Linked DNA regions of Lentimicrobium sp. L6. The protein of the gene in region 2 interacts with the protein of the main gene of each other region in a pairwise test. Links are inferred from orthologs where the notes say so. Each region holds a gene or a part of one and is shown on either strand. Other genes may lie near its edges.

Region 1 (5,388 bases), on a different replicon or contig from region 2:
CACAAAACATATAATGATATCATTTCAGATGGAGAAGTATGGAGCAATGGCGGATATGAGTTTACAATTAATGAAAACTGTATAGAGAAAGATGTGTCTTTTGTATTTATCATCACCACCAATGAGGAAAGTTGGTCTGACACTTTCGTCTTACATTTATATCCTAAAGATGCTTTTGGAATTTCAGAATTGGATAAAGATATCTACATCATCTATCCTAATCCAAATGAAGGAGTCTTTAACATCAGAGCGGAGAACTTATCCAAAGAAACCAATTATCAGATTCTAAATGCTGCTGGTAAGTTGGTTAGAAGTGGGTATATTCAACACTCAAGCTTTAATGAAACTCAAATTAATATTGGATATATAGAAAACGGAATCTATCTATTAAGACTAATAGAAAATATTCAATCTGTTAACTATAAATTTATCGTGCGATAAGATGGACCAAAGCTTTCAGTTTTTCACATTTAGTCCAACTTATTAACAATGATACTAAATAACTAGTTTTCTGTCACATATAAATTATTAACAAGCCAGATACTTATGTTGTTTTTGGGTATTTTTGAAGGCTCATTTTCAACCTAATTCTGTTCTATGTTTTTAATTTACGATACTGAAACCACTGGTTTACCTAAGGATTATAATGCACCTATCACCAATTCGGATAATTGGCCACGTATGGTCCAAATTTCTTGGCAATTGCATGATGATAAAGGCCAATTGGTGGAAGTTAAAAACTACATCATTAAACCTGAAGGATATGAAATCCCCTATGCTGTAGTTAAGGTACATGGTATCACCACTGAAAGAGCAGAAAAACAGGGAGTTGCCTTAAGTATGGTCTTGGATGAGTTTAACGAGACGCTTAAGAAAACTACTTTTGTTGTTGGCCATAATATTGAATTTGATAATAATATCATTGGGGCTGAGTTTCATAGGAAAGACATCGATACTCCCCTTTTTGAGCGTACCAGTTTAGATACTAAAAATGAATCGACAAATTATTGTGCTATTCCTGGTGGAAAAGGAGGAAAGTTTAAATGGCCCAAACTTGGCGAACTCCATGAGAAATTATTTGGGGAAGCCTTCGATATGGCACATAATGCTGCTGCCGATGTGGAAGCCACCGCTCGTTGTTTTCTCGAACTTGTTCGACTCAAAGTTATTGAAGCAGGGAAATTGCATTTTTCTGAAGAACAATTTGAGGCTTTTCAACTGGCAAACCCAAATACTATCCAAGCTATAGGTTTAAATACTCAACCCTATGATGCAGTTGATCTAGATGAATCAGACTCCCCAGAAATCAGTATTCAAACTGAATTAGAAAAAGGTACTGTAAAGACCAAGACTATCCTTACTGGAGAGCTAAAATATTCACATTTACACTTACATACCCCATACTCTATCCTAGATGGAGCGACTTCTATTCCCCGTTTAGCAGAAAAAGCTTTAAATGATGGAATGGAAGCTGTTGCCATTACCGATCATGGTAATATGTTCGGAGTAAAAACATTTCACAAAATACTAACCGGAAAAGGTTTAAAGCCAATTTTAGGCTGTGAAGTTTATGTGGCACGAAGAGGAATGCACCGAAAAGAAGCCAAAATTGACGGTAGCGGTTGGCATTTGGTGTTATTGGCAAAAAATAGAGCTGGCTATCAGAACTTGATGAGAATGGTGAGTCTGTCTTGGTTAGAAGGAAATTATTACAAACCACGTATAGATAAAGAATTATTAAGTCAGAATTCAGAAGGATTAATTGCTCTTTCAGCTTGTTTAGGCGGTGAAGTGAATCAAAAACTGATGAATGAAAGCCAAGGAGAAGCAGAAAAAGCTGCCCTTTGGTATAAAGATTTATTTGGCGAAGATTTTTACCTCGAACTCCAAAGGCATCAGTCAGGAGATCCAGAATTAGATAGTAAAGTATATGAAGACCAGGTTTTTGTTAATCAGAAACTTTTGGAAATGGGCCATAAATACGGAATCAAAGTAGTTGCCACCAATGATGTCCATTTTGTAAATAAAGAAGATTCTGGAGCTCAAGATCGATTAATCTGTATCAGTACTGGAAAAAACATTGATGATCCAAGCCGTCTTAGGTATTCAGGTCAAGAATGGTTCAAAACTCAGAAAGAGATGATTGAACTATTTAAGGATCATCCTGAGTGCATTGCTCATACTCAAGAAATAGTTGATAAGGTGGAGAATTACCCTCTGAACTCCAAGCCTATCATGCCTGACTTTACTCTTCCTGAGGGTTTTACCGATGAAAATGAATATCTCAGGCATATTGTTTATGAAGGAGCACATATTCGTTGGGGAGCAGTTCTAACAGAAGAACTCATTGAGCGCTTAGATTTTGAACTGGAAACTATCAAAAAGATGGGATTCCCTGGCTATTTCCTTATTGTCTGGGATTTTTTGGTTGCAGCAAGAAATATGGGAGTTGTAGTGGGTCCCGGTCGTGGCTCTGCTGCTGGTTCTGCTGTGGCCTATTCTCTTCGTATCACAGAAATAGATCCTGTAAAATATAATCTACTGTTTGAGAGATTCCTGAATCCTGATCGTGTGTCCATGCCCGATATCGATATCGATTTCGATGATGAAGGTAGAGGAAGAATCATGGAATGGGTAGTGAATAAATATGGTGAGAAACGAGTAGCTCACATTGTGACATTCGGTAGTTTGGCAGCAAAATCAGCTATTCGAGATGTGGGTAGAGTACAGCAATATCCACTATCAGAAACCATGTTACTCCAAAAACTTGTACCAACTCGACCGGGTATTTCATTAAAGGATGCTTTTAAAGAAGTTCCTGAACTGAATAATATAAAAAGAGGAAAAGGCGAGGCTGCCGATGTATTAAAATATGCCGAAGTATTGGAGGGCTCAGTTAGAAATACTGGTGTTCATGCTTGTGGTGTTATTATTGGCAAAGAAGATTTAGAGAATTATGTTCCTATTAGTACTGCAAAAGATTCAGAATTAAAATATGTAACTCAGTATGATGGAAAGCATGTTGAGGATATTGGTTTATTAAAGATGGATTTTTTGGGTTTAAAAACTCTGACCATTATTAAGCATGCCGTTGAGAATATCAAAGAATCGAAAGGTGTTGAAATAGATATTGAGAATGTAAACTTGGAAGATGAAAAGACCTACCAATTATATTCTGATGGCGATACTACCGGGTTATTCCAGTTTGAGTCGGCTGGAATGAAAAAGTATCTTAAGGAATTAAAGCCCACTCGTTTTGAGGATTTGATTGCTATGAATGCGCTCTATCGTCCTGGTCCTTTAGAATATATTCCTAGTTTTGTAAAGCGAAAAAATGGTTTAGAACCCATTGAATACGATCTTCCAATGATGAAAGAATACCTGGAAGAAACCTATGGTATCACAGTTTACCAAGAACAGGTGATGCTTCTTTCTCGCCAGCTGGCTAATTTTACTCGTGGACAATCCGATTCACTCCGTAAAGCCATGGGTAAGAAGATTAAAGCCATGATGGATGAGTTGAAAGTATTATTTATTGAAGGTTGTAAAGCTAATGAGCGATTCATGAAGGAATGTACGGAGACAAAAAAGAATCCAGACAAACTTATCAATAAAATTTGGGGTGACTGGGAAGCTTTTGCTAAATATGCTTTCAATAAATCTCATGCCACTTGTTATTCCTATGTTTCTTATCAAACGGCATATTTAAAAGCCCATTATCCAGCTGAATTTATGGCCGCTGTACTGAGTAATAATATGAGTGATATTGAGAAAGTGACATTCTTTATCGATGATTGCAGAAATCAAGGATTTAAGGTTTTAGGTCCAGACATTAATGAATCAGGAACTAATTTTGCAGTTAATAAAGATGGAGATATTCGCTTTGGATTAAATGCCATCAAAGGAGTTGGAGGTGCTGCTGCCGATATGATTATAGAGGAACGCAGAGAAAATGGCAAGTATAAAGGTATTTTTGGCATGGTCAAACGAGTTAACCTTCGTTCAGTTAACAAGAAGAGTTTAGAATCTATGGTCTATGCCGGTGCTTTCGATAGTTTTGAGAAAACACCACGTCATGTCTTCTTCCATATGGAAAATGGCTCAACTTTTTTAGAGAAAATCATTCAATATGGACATAAGTTTCAAGCGGAACAAAACTCTAATCAAGGAAGTTTATTTGGAGACTTAGGCTCTGTAGAATTGCCTGATCCAGAAATTCCAGAGACTGAACCTTGGTCACAACTCGAATCATTAAAAAGGGAAAATGATGTGGTAGGATTTTATCTATCTGGCCATCCTCTAGATACTTATAGTATGGAACTTAAGCAATTTTGCAATAGCGATATCAAAAGCTTCAATGCTGTGATGGAAAGGCTGAATCAAATTGTGATGAATACCGAAAAGGACAAAGATGGTAAAAAGCCTGAAACCGATGAGCTGAAGCTACTTAGAGACAAGCCATATACCATAGCAGGTATTATCTCTATCCCTGCTAGCACCACGATGATGACCAAAACAGGAAAGCCATTTGGTAGATTCACTGTGGAGGATTATACAGGTTCATTGGAAATCAATATGTTTGGCGAAAATTTCGAGAAATACAAGAGTATTTTGAGTAGAAAAGACCAATATGTTCTTTTAAAAGTAGCTCCAGAAAAACCCCGTTGGCGTGATGAGTTTGAACTCAAAATCAATGCTATAGAACTGTTATCTGAAGTGATGGAGAAATATGTAAGGAGAATTGACCTTAGCATCAAATTACATAATGTATCTTCTCAATTGATAGATAATCTGAATACTGTTATTGAAACCGGTGGTGGCAAAACGCCCATCAATGTGCAAGTTATCGATGAAAATAATGAGATATTACATATGAATATTCCTACTAAAGTAAACTCTAAGCATTTTATCAATGCGCTAAAAGATAATGAAGAATTAAGTATTCGGTTGGTGAAGTAATTGCGCGATATCTTTTTATATTATCTATAATAAATACTTATCCTTTAAGAAAAAAAACAGCCTTGAATTAAAATACAAGGCTGTTTTTTGTTTTTTCTATTCCCACTCAATGGTAGCAGGTGGTTTGGAACTGATATCGTAAACGACTCTATTTACTCCTTTAACTTTATTTATCACATCGTTGGAAACCTTGGCTAAAAACTCAAATGGTAGATGTGACCAATCGGCTGTCATTCCATCTGTTGATGAAACAGCTCTTAAGGCAACAACATTCTCGTAAGTTCTTTCATCACCCATAACTCCTACCGATTGGATAGGAAGGAACATGGCTCCTGCTTGCCAAACCATATCATAAAGACCATTGTCTTTCAAGCCTTGAATAAAGATATGATCTACCTCTTGAAGAATTCTCACTTTTTCCGGAGTAAC
Region 2 (3,375 bases):
CTTTTGCTTGATCACTAATGGAGCGGAGAACTATTTTCCCATTTTCTTTATAGCTAAAATTCTGGCTATTGCTTTGCCAAGATAAGCTAGAAAGCCTTTTGGGTAAAATGTTTCTGTTCTGATATATGGCGTCTTCAAAGGTGAGTACCTTGTCTTGAGCCCATAAAGAGGAGGCCATCAATATTAATATACCTAAAAGTATAAAACTTAATCTTTTCATTTTATTCATTTTATTATTGAGATGCAATTTTACAAAACCTTTTCTTAAGTTTTTATCGAAATATTCGATTTCATCTATTATTTGGAAATGGTGTAAAATGGGTATGTTAACTATACTTACTCATTTTTATTTTTGTAATGAGTTAAAGAAACTTAAACAATTCTATTTTTTATGGAAAGCCATTCGGATATTTAAATTATTTGAATAAATTTGCGCCTCGCAATATGGTATTCCATTTGCTATAAATTTGAAACTAATTATATTACAATGAAAAACATATTTAAATTATTTGTCGTTTTATTAATTGCTGGGTCATCTTTAACAGCTCATGCTCAGACAGCTAAGATTGGTCATGTCAATTTCCAAGAATTATTAGGAATCATGCCTGGTCAAGAAGCAATAAATCAAGAATTGGAAACTTTTGTAGCTGGTTTAGAAACTCAATTACAAGCTATGCAAAGTGAATTAGAAGCTAAGTATGCAGATTATCAAAATAATCAAGCTACAATGTCAGAAATCATCAGACAAACTAAAGAAAAAGAAATTATGGATTTGCAACAGAGAATGGAAGCATTCAATCAGCAAGCTCAGTACGAAATTCAAAATAAGCAAGTGGAATTATCAGAGCCTTTAATCAAAAAAGCTCAAGATGCCATTACAGCTGTTGCTTCGGAAAATGGATTCACTTACATCATTAATGCAAACGACCAAGTTTTACTTTACAAGAATGGTACGGATATTTTACCAATGGTGAAAGCTAAGCTAGGTTTATAGTTTAATGTTTAAAAATATTTAAAGCCATATCAAGCCAATTGATATGGCTTTTTTGTATCTTTGTTTTCTAGAAATAATCTTTTTATGGAAGCTTTTAAAGGTTCAATTATATCAAAATCTCCAGGGGTAAAAACCTCTATTTTCGCAGTGATGTCGCAAATGGCTAATGAACACAACGCCATTAATTTAGCTCAGGGTTTTCCTGACTTTGATGTGGATGCTGAGCTCATTAATCTCATTGCAAAGAATATGAGGAAAGGGCATAATCAATATGCTCCTATGCCTGGTTTACCAGAACTTCGACAGCAGATTGTTGCCAAAATCAAAAATACTTTTGGTGCTGAATATAATGCTGATACAGAAGTTACCGTAACATCAGGTGCTACTCAAGCATTATTTACCGCTATTTCTGCATTTGTTAGAGACGAAGACGAGGTCATTGTTTTTGAGCCAGCTTATGATTCCTATTCCCCTACCATAAAACTCAATAGAGGAATTGTTAAATATGCCAAGCTTCGCCTTCCCGATTATCATATCGATTGGACAGAAGTGAGTCGTATGATTTCTCACCGTACGAGAATGATTATTCTGAATACTCCTCATAACCCTACTGGAGCTGTGCTTTCAAAGAAGGATTTGGATGCTTTGCATAAGCTTACTAAAAATACGGATATCATTATTTTAAGTGATGAAGTATATGAGCACATTATCTTTGACAAGAAGAAGCACCACAGCCTTTCTGCTTATCCAGGATTAGCCGAAAGAAGCATTGTGGTGGCTAGTTTTGGGAAAACATTTCATGCTACAGGTTGGAAAATGGGTTATGCAGTGGCCCCAGAAAATTTGATGAATGAGTTTAGAAAAACGCATCAGTTTATTGTGTTTACTGTGAATACTCCAATACAACATGCTATAGCAGAGCATTTAAAAGATGAAGGTAATTATTTAGGATTAGGTTCTTTTTATCAAAAGAAAAGAGATTATTTCTTGAAACTGATTAAGAATTCAAGGTTTAAGCCTGTTCCCTCATTTGGGACTTATTTTCAGGTATTAGATTATTCAGAAATTAGTGACTTACCAGAGATGGAATTTGCAGAATGGTTGATAAAAGAGCATGGTGTTGCTAGTGTTCCAGTGTCGGCGTTCTATCATAAAAACGATGACCATAAAATGCTTCGATTCTGCTTTGCCAAGAAAGAAGAAACCTTAGAGAAAGCAGCCGAAATACTATGCAAGATTTAACAGTAACTTTCATTCAGTCCAATTTAGTTTGGAATGATTTTCGTGCCAACCTATTAACTTTCAGTGAAAAATTAAATGCTGTGTCAGAAAAAACAGACTTGGTTGTATTACCAGAAATGTTTAATACTGCATTTGTAGTTGAGCCAGAAACTGTAGATAAAGAAGCGGCTCATATTTCTTTAGATTGGATGATAAGGAATGCTCAAAAGTATGATACCGCCATTTGTGGAAGTATGATAGTTAATGAGGAGGGCAATTATTACAATCGTTTCTATTGGGTGGAACCAAATGGAAATATTCAAAAGTACGACAAAAGGCATTTGTTTACATTAGGCAACGAGCATTTGAAAATAACTGCTGGTCAAGAAAACATAATAATCGAGTACAAGGGTTGGAAAATAAAACCTTTAGTATGTTATGATCTTCGTTTTCCTGTATGGGCTAAAAACACTTATGCGAACGGTCAATATGAATACGACCTTCTTATTTATGTAGCCAATTGGCCAGCAGCAAGAAATTATGCATGGAAATCATTATTGGTAGCTAGGGCTATCGAAAATCAGGCTTATGTAGTTGGAGTCAACAGAATAGGACCCGATGCTAATGGAACTAAGCATACCGGATTCTCTAGCATTATTGAGCCGAAAGGTGAATTGATTTCTGAGGAGGTTGAAAATATAGAATCCTCTCAAACTATATCTTTATCAGCTGTCGATATGAATACCTATAGAGAGAAGTTTACAATTGGAATAGACTGGGATGAGTTTTCTGTAAAAAAAAATAAGCCCGATTAAAAGGATTAACCGAGCCTATTGTTTTCTATTAAAATCTTTTGGAATTGGCTCCTAAGAATTATTCTTAAGAACAGCTAGATTTTATTGTAAGATGTTTTATAGCTTTTGAAATTTAATATGTTGGTTCTTACCTTCAGAAATGGTCTCAAGAATATATGAGCCAACTGGTAGATTTGAAATGTCAAGAGTGTTAGTGTAGGTTATATTGTTCATAATATAAACGCTCTGCCCAGTGGCATTCAGAATTCTAATACGCTCTGGTAAACTTTTAAAGTTAACATTCAAAATATCATTGGCTGGGTTTGGATAAGCAATAAAGTCTAATCCTTTTATGTTTTTATTACC
Region 3 (3,363 bases), on a different replicon or contig from region 2:
ATAATCGCATATATAGAATAAAAACAAAAACTAAATGAAAATCAAACTAATAGGCTTCGTTATTTTTGCCTCGTTATTTAATTTTCTAAATGCTCAAGAAAAAATAGCCATTGAAAATACCACGCAGATTGGTATTTACGAGCATTTGGATACTTTGATGTCAAAAGACATCTATTTGGTAGATCGGGACAGTAATAGTGTTCAACTTACCAGTCTAATCGACAAACCCACCGTTTTCTGTTTCATCTACTACAATTGCCCAGGTTTATGTTCCCCATTATTGGGTGGCGTTGCTGACGTGATTAATAAAACAGATTTAGTTTTAGGAGAAGATTATCAAGTTATAACTATTAGTATGAACGAAGATGATTATCCTTCACTAGGTGCGAAGAAAAAAGATAATTATGTGAAATCATTTACCAAAGAAGTAAATGATGAGGCTTGGATTTGGTTAACAGGTGATAGCTTAAACATTGCAAGAGCTAGTGATAACTTAGGTTTCAAATTTAAGAGAGAAGGTAAAGATTTTGTACATGCTGCAGCTATCATGGTAACTAGCCCTGAAGGAAAAGTAACTCGCTATTTGCATGGAACTTACTTTCTTCCTTTTGACCTTAAAATGGCTATTGTTGAAGCCAGTCAGGGCATTTCCGGCCCAACCATTAACAAAGTTCTTGAATTTTGCTTTAGCTACGATCCTCAAGGAAAAAAATATGTATTTAATATTACAAAAATATCGGGAAGTATCATTATGGCCTTGGCTTTATTGTTATTCCTTGTTTTAGCATTTAAAAAGAAAAAACCAAAATCAACACAGTAATATGGATGACAATGTTACATCAAAGCCTCAATTAAACTTTTTTGAGGACACTGGGGGCCGAAAAGGAATCTTTAAATGGATTCTATCAACGGACCATAAGCGAATAGGACTGCTTTATTTCTATTCCATTATCTCCTTTTTTATGGTAGGAGTAGCACTTGGTCTTTTAATGAGATTAGAGCTGTTAGAGCCTGGAGGTCAATATATTGATGCCAATACTTATAACAGTGCTTTTACACTGCACGGCGTCATCATGATTTTCCTTTTTATTATTCCTGGAATTCCAGCAGTATTTGGGAATCTAATCCTTCCCATTATTATTGGAGCTAAGGATGTAGCTTTCCCGAGAGTTAACCTTTTATCGTGGTACTTATATGTAATTGGTGCCTTTTTTGCCCTTTCTACATTGGTATTTGGTGATGGACCAGCTGATACAGGCTGGACTTTCTATGCGCCCTATAGCGTGAATACAAGTACAAACGTGAGCATGTCAGTATTAGCAGCTTTTATCTTGGGATTCTCCTCTATTCTAACGGGGCTTAACTTTTTGGTCACCATGCACCGAATGCGTGCACCAGGAATGACATGGATGCGTATGCCACTATTTGCTTGGGGGCTTTATGCCACAGCTTGGATTCAGCTATTAGCTACTCCAATTGTGGGTATCACTTTATTAATGATTGTAGCAGAGCGGTTTTTAGGCGTTGGTTTATTCGACCCTTCTTTAGGAGGTGACCCGATTTTATATCAGCACATGTTCTGGATATATTCCCACCCTGCTGTTTATGTAATGATTTTGCCAGCTATGGGAGTGATTTCAGAAATCATTCCAACTTTTTCTCAAAGAAAGATTTTTGGATACAAAGCCATTGCTTTTTCTAGTTTGTTTATTGCTTTTGTAGGATACACTGTTTGGGGACACCATATGTTCACCTCAGGAATGAGTGGTTCTGCTCGAATTATTTTCTCTATTCTTACCTTCATAGTGGCTATTCCTAGTGCTATTAAAGTATTCAACTGGTTGGCTACCATGTATGGTGGTTCTATCGATTTAAAACCAGCTATGCTCTTTGCACTTGGATTTATTTTCCTTTTCCTCATTGGAGGTTTAACAGGTTTGGTGGTTGGAGCATTAGCAACTGATGTGCACTTACATGATACCTATTTTGTTGTGGGGCACTTTCATTATGTGATGTTTGGAGGTACTGGATTTGCCTTTATTGCAGCATTATACTATTGGTTTCCTAAAATTTATGGGAAAATGTATGACGTAAAACAAGCTACCATTGCATTTTGGGTGATGTTCACTGGTTTCAACATCCTTTATTTTCCAATGTTAGTTGTTGGAATTATGGGAATGCCAAGAAGATATTATGACTATTTACCTCAGTTCCATGTTCCCAACATTATTTCAACAGTAGGAAGTTGGATATTGGTAACTGGTCTCATCATGGTCATTATTAATTTCTTTAAGGCCAAGAAAATAAGTGCAGAAGAAGCTAAAAATCCTTGGGGAGGTTTAACTTTAGAATGGACTGTACAATCACCACCTACAGTATTGAATTTTGATGAAATTCCTACTGTAACAAGTGGCCCTTACGAATATCAGAATAAGGAGGAAAGATAATGAGTTCAGAAGCTTTACAACACGCTCATGACGAGCACCGCGACGATGCTGCCTCAAAATTAGGAATGTGGTTATTCCTTTTTACTGAGTTGCTATTATTTGGAGGACTATTCTTAGTCTATTCTATATACCGAAACATGAATATGGAGGATTTTCATGCAGGTTCGGCACACCTTGATATTTTTATCGGAGCTATTAATACAATAGTATTAATTACAAGCTCTGCAACTGTTGCTATTTCTATTACTGCAATTCAAAAAAAACACTATCGCCTAGCTAAAGGATTATTGTGGTTTACCATATTAGCAGCAGGTGTTTTTATGGTGAATAAATATTTTGAGTGGGGACATAAGTTCGAAATTGGATTATACCCTGGAGGAGATATGTTTGAAGCCATGCCTGGAGGAGAACGCCTATTTTTTGTGCTTTATTATTTCATGACAGGTCTACACGGGTTGCACGTGATTATTGGAGCTATTATCATTGGTTTTGTGATTAAGGAAATTAATCAAGGAAAACAAACCTACGATAATTTCGCATTTCATGAAAATGCCGGATTATATTGGCACTTGGTCGATTTAATTTGGATATTCTTATTCCCATTAATGTACTTAATTATCTAATTATGGAAAACAATAAAAATAATCACGAAGAAGATCATCATATAGTTAGTTACGCTGCTAACCTGAGAGTTTGGGTAGTATTGCTTATATTGACTTGGTTAACCATTACTGTAGCTTATTTAGATTTTGGTAATATGGCTGTTGCTATAGCTTTATTAATTGCCACCTTTAAAGCTGGAGTCGTATTGGCCTATTATATGCATTTAAAATTTGACAGTAAGTTGCTTACTGGGTTGTTATTGGTAACTGTAGCCGTTTTTAGCTCTTTTATTATACTTACATTTTTAGATTAC

The links. The genes of interacting proteins can lie anywhere in the genome.
Region 1: the proteins of HNS38_RS01210 (region 2) and dnaE interact in binary tests that used the Escherichia coli proteins (3 or more experiments, as listed by UniProt). The link is inferred for Lentimicrobium sp. L6 from one-to-one orthologs.
Region 3: the proteins of HNS38_RS01210 (region 2) and HNS38_RS17220 interact in binary tests that used the Escherichia coli proteins (3 or more experiments, as listed by UniProt). The link is inferred for Lentimicrobium sp. L6 from one-to-one orthologs.

The regions. Positions count from the first base shown.
Region 1 is NZ_JABKCA010000008.1:78,323-83,710, forward strand. What follows is about bases 279-5,159. They hold dnaE (DNA polymerase III subunit alpha), read left to right. Parts: upstream 279-597; coding sequence 598-4,959; downstream 4,960-5,159. Other genes in these bases: HNS38_RS03470 (T9SS type A sorting domain-containing protein), read left to right, coding at 279-441; guaA (glutamine-hydrolyzing GMP synthase), read right to left, coding at 5,056-5,159. Outside these bases: more of HNS38_RS03470, read left to right, coding at 94-278; more of guaA, read right to left, coding at 5,160-5,388. UniProt on the Escherichia coli protein: DNA polymerase III is a complex, multichain enzyme responsible for most of the replicative synthesis in bacteria. This DNA polymerase also exhibits 3' to 5' exonuclease activity. The alpha chain is the DNA polymerase catalytic subunit.
Region 2 is NZ_JABKCA010000003.1:2,874-6,248, forward strand. The notes cover bases 290-3,157. They hold HNS38_RS01210 (methionine aminotransferase), read left to right. Parts: upstream 290-1,078; coding sequence 1,079-2,236; downstream 2,237-3,157. Other genes in these bases: HNS38_RS01205 (OmpH family outer membrane protein), read left to right, coding at 488-994; HNS38_RS01215 (amidohydrolase), read left to right, coding at 2,224-3,030; HNS38_RS01220 (T9SS type A sorting domain-containing protein), read right to left, coding at 3,127-3,157. Outside these bases: HNS38_RS01200 (DPP IV N-terminal domain-containing protein), read right to left, coding at 1-220; more of HNS38_RS01220, read right to left, coding at 3,158-3,375. UniProt on the Escherichia coli protein: Shows aminotransferase activity with methionine and histidine as substrates, and to a lesser extent also with phenylalanine.
Region 3 is NZ_JABKCA010000083.1:10,675-14,037, forward strand. The notes cover bases 279-3,134. They hold HNS38_RS17220 (cbb3-type cytochrome c oxidase subunit I), read left to right. Parts: upstream 279-821; coding sequence 822-2,447; downstream 2,448-3,134. Other genes in these bases: HNS38_RS17215 (SCO family protein), read left to right, coding at 279-820; HNS38_RS17225 (cytochrome c oxidase subunit 3), read left to right, coding at 2,447-3,070; HNS38_RS17230 (cytochrome C oxidase subunit IV family protein), read left to right, coding at 3,073-3,134. Outside these bases: more of HNS38_RS17215, read left to right, coding at 35-278; more of HNS38_RS17230, read left to right, coding at 3,135-3,363. UniProt on the Escherichia coli protein: Cytochrome bo(3) ubiquinol oxidase is the terminal enzyme in the aerobic respiratory chain of E.coli that predominates when cells are grown at high aeration.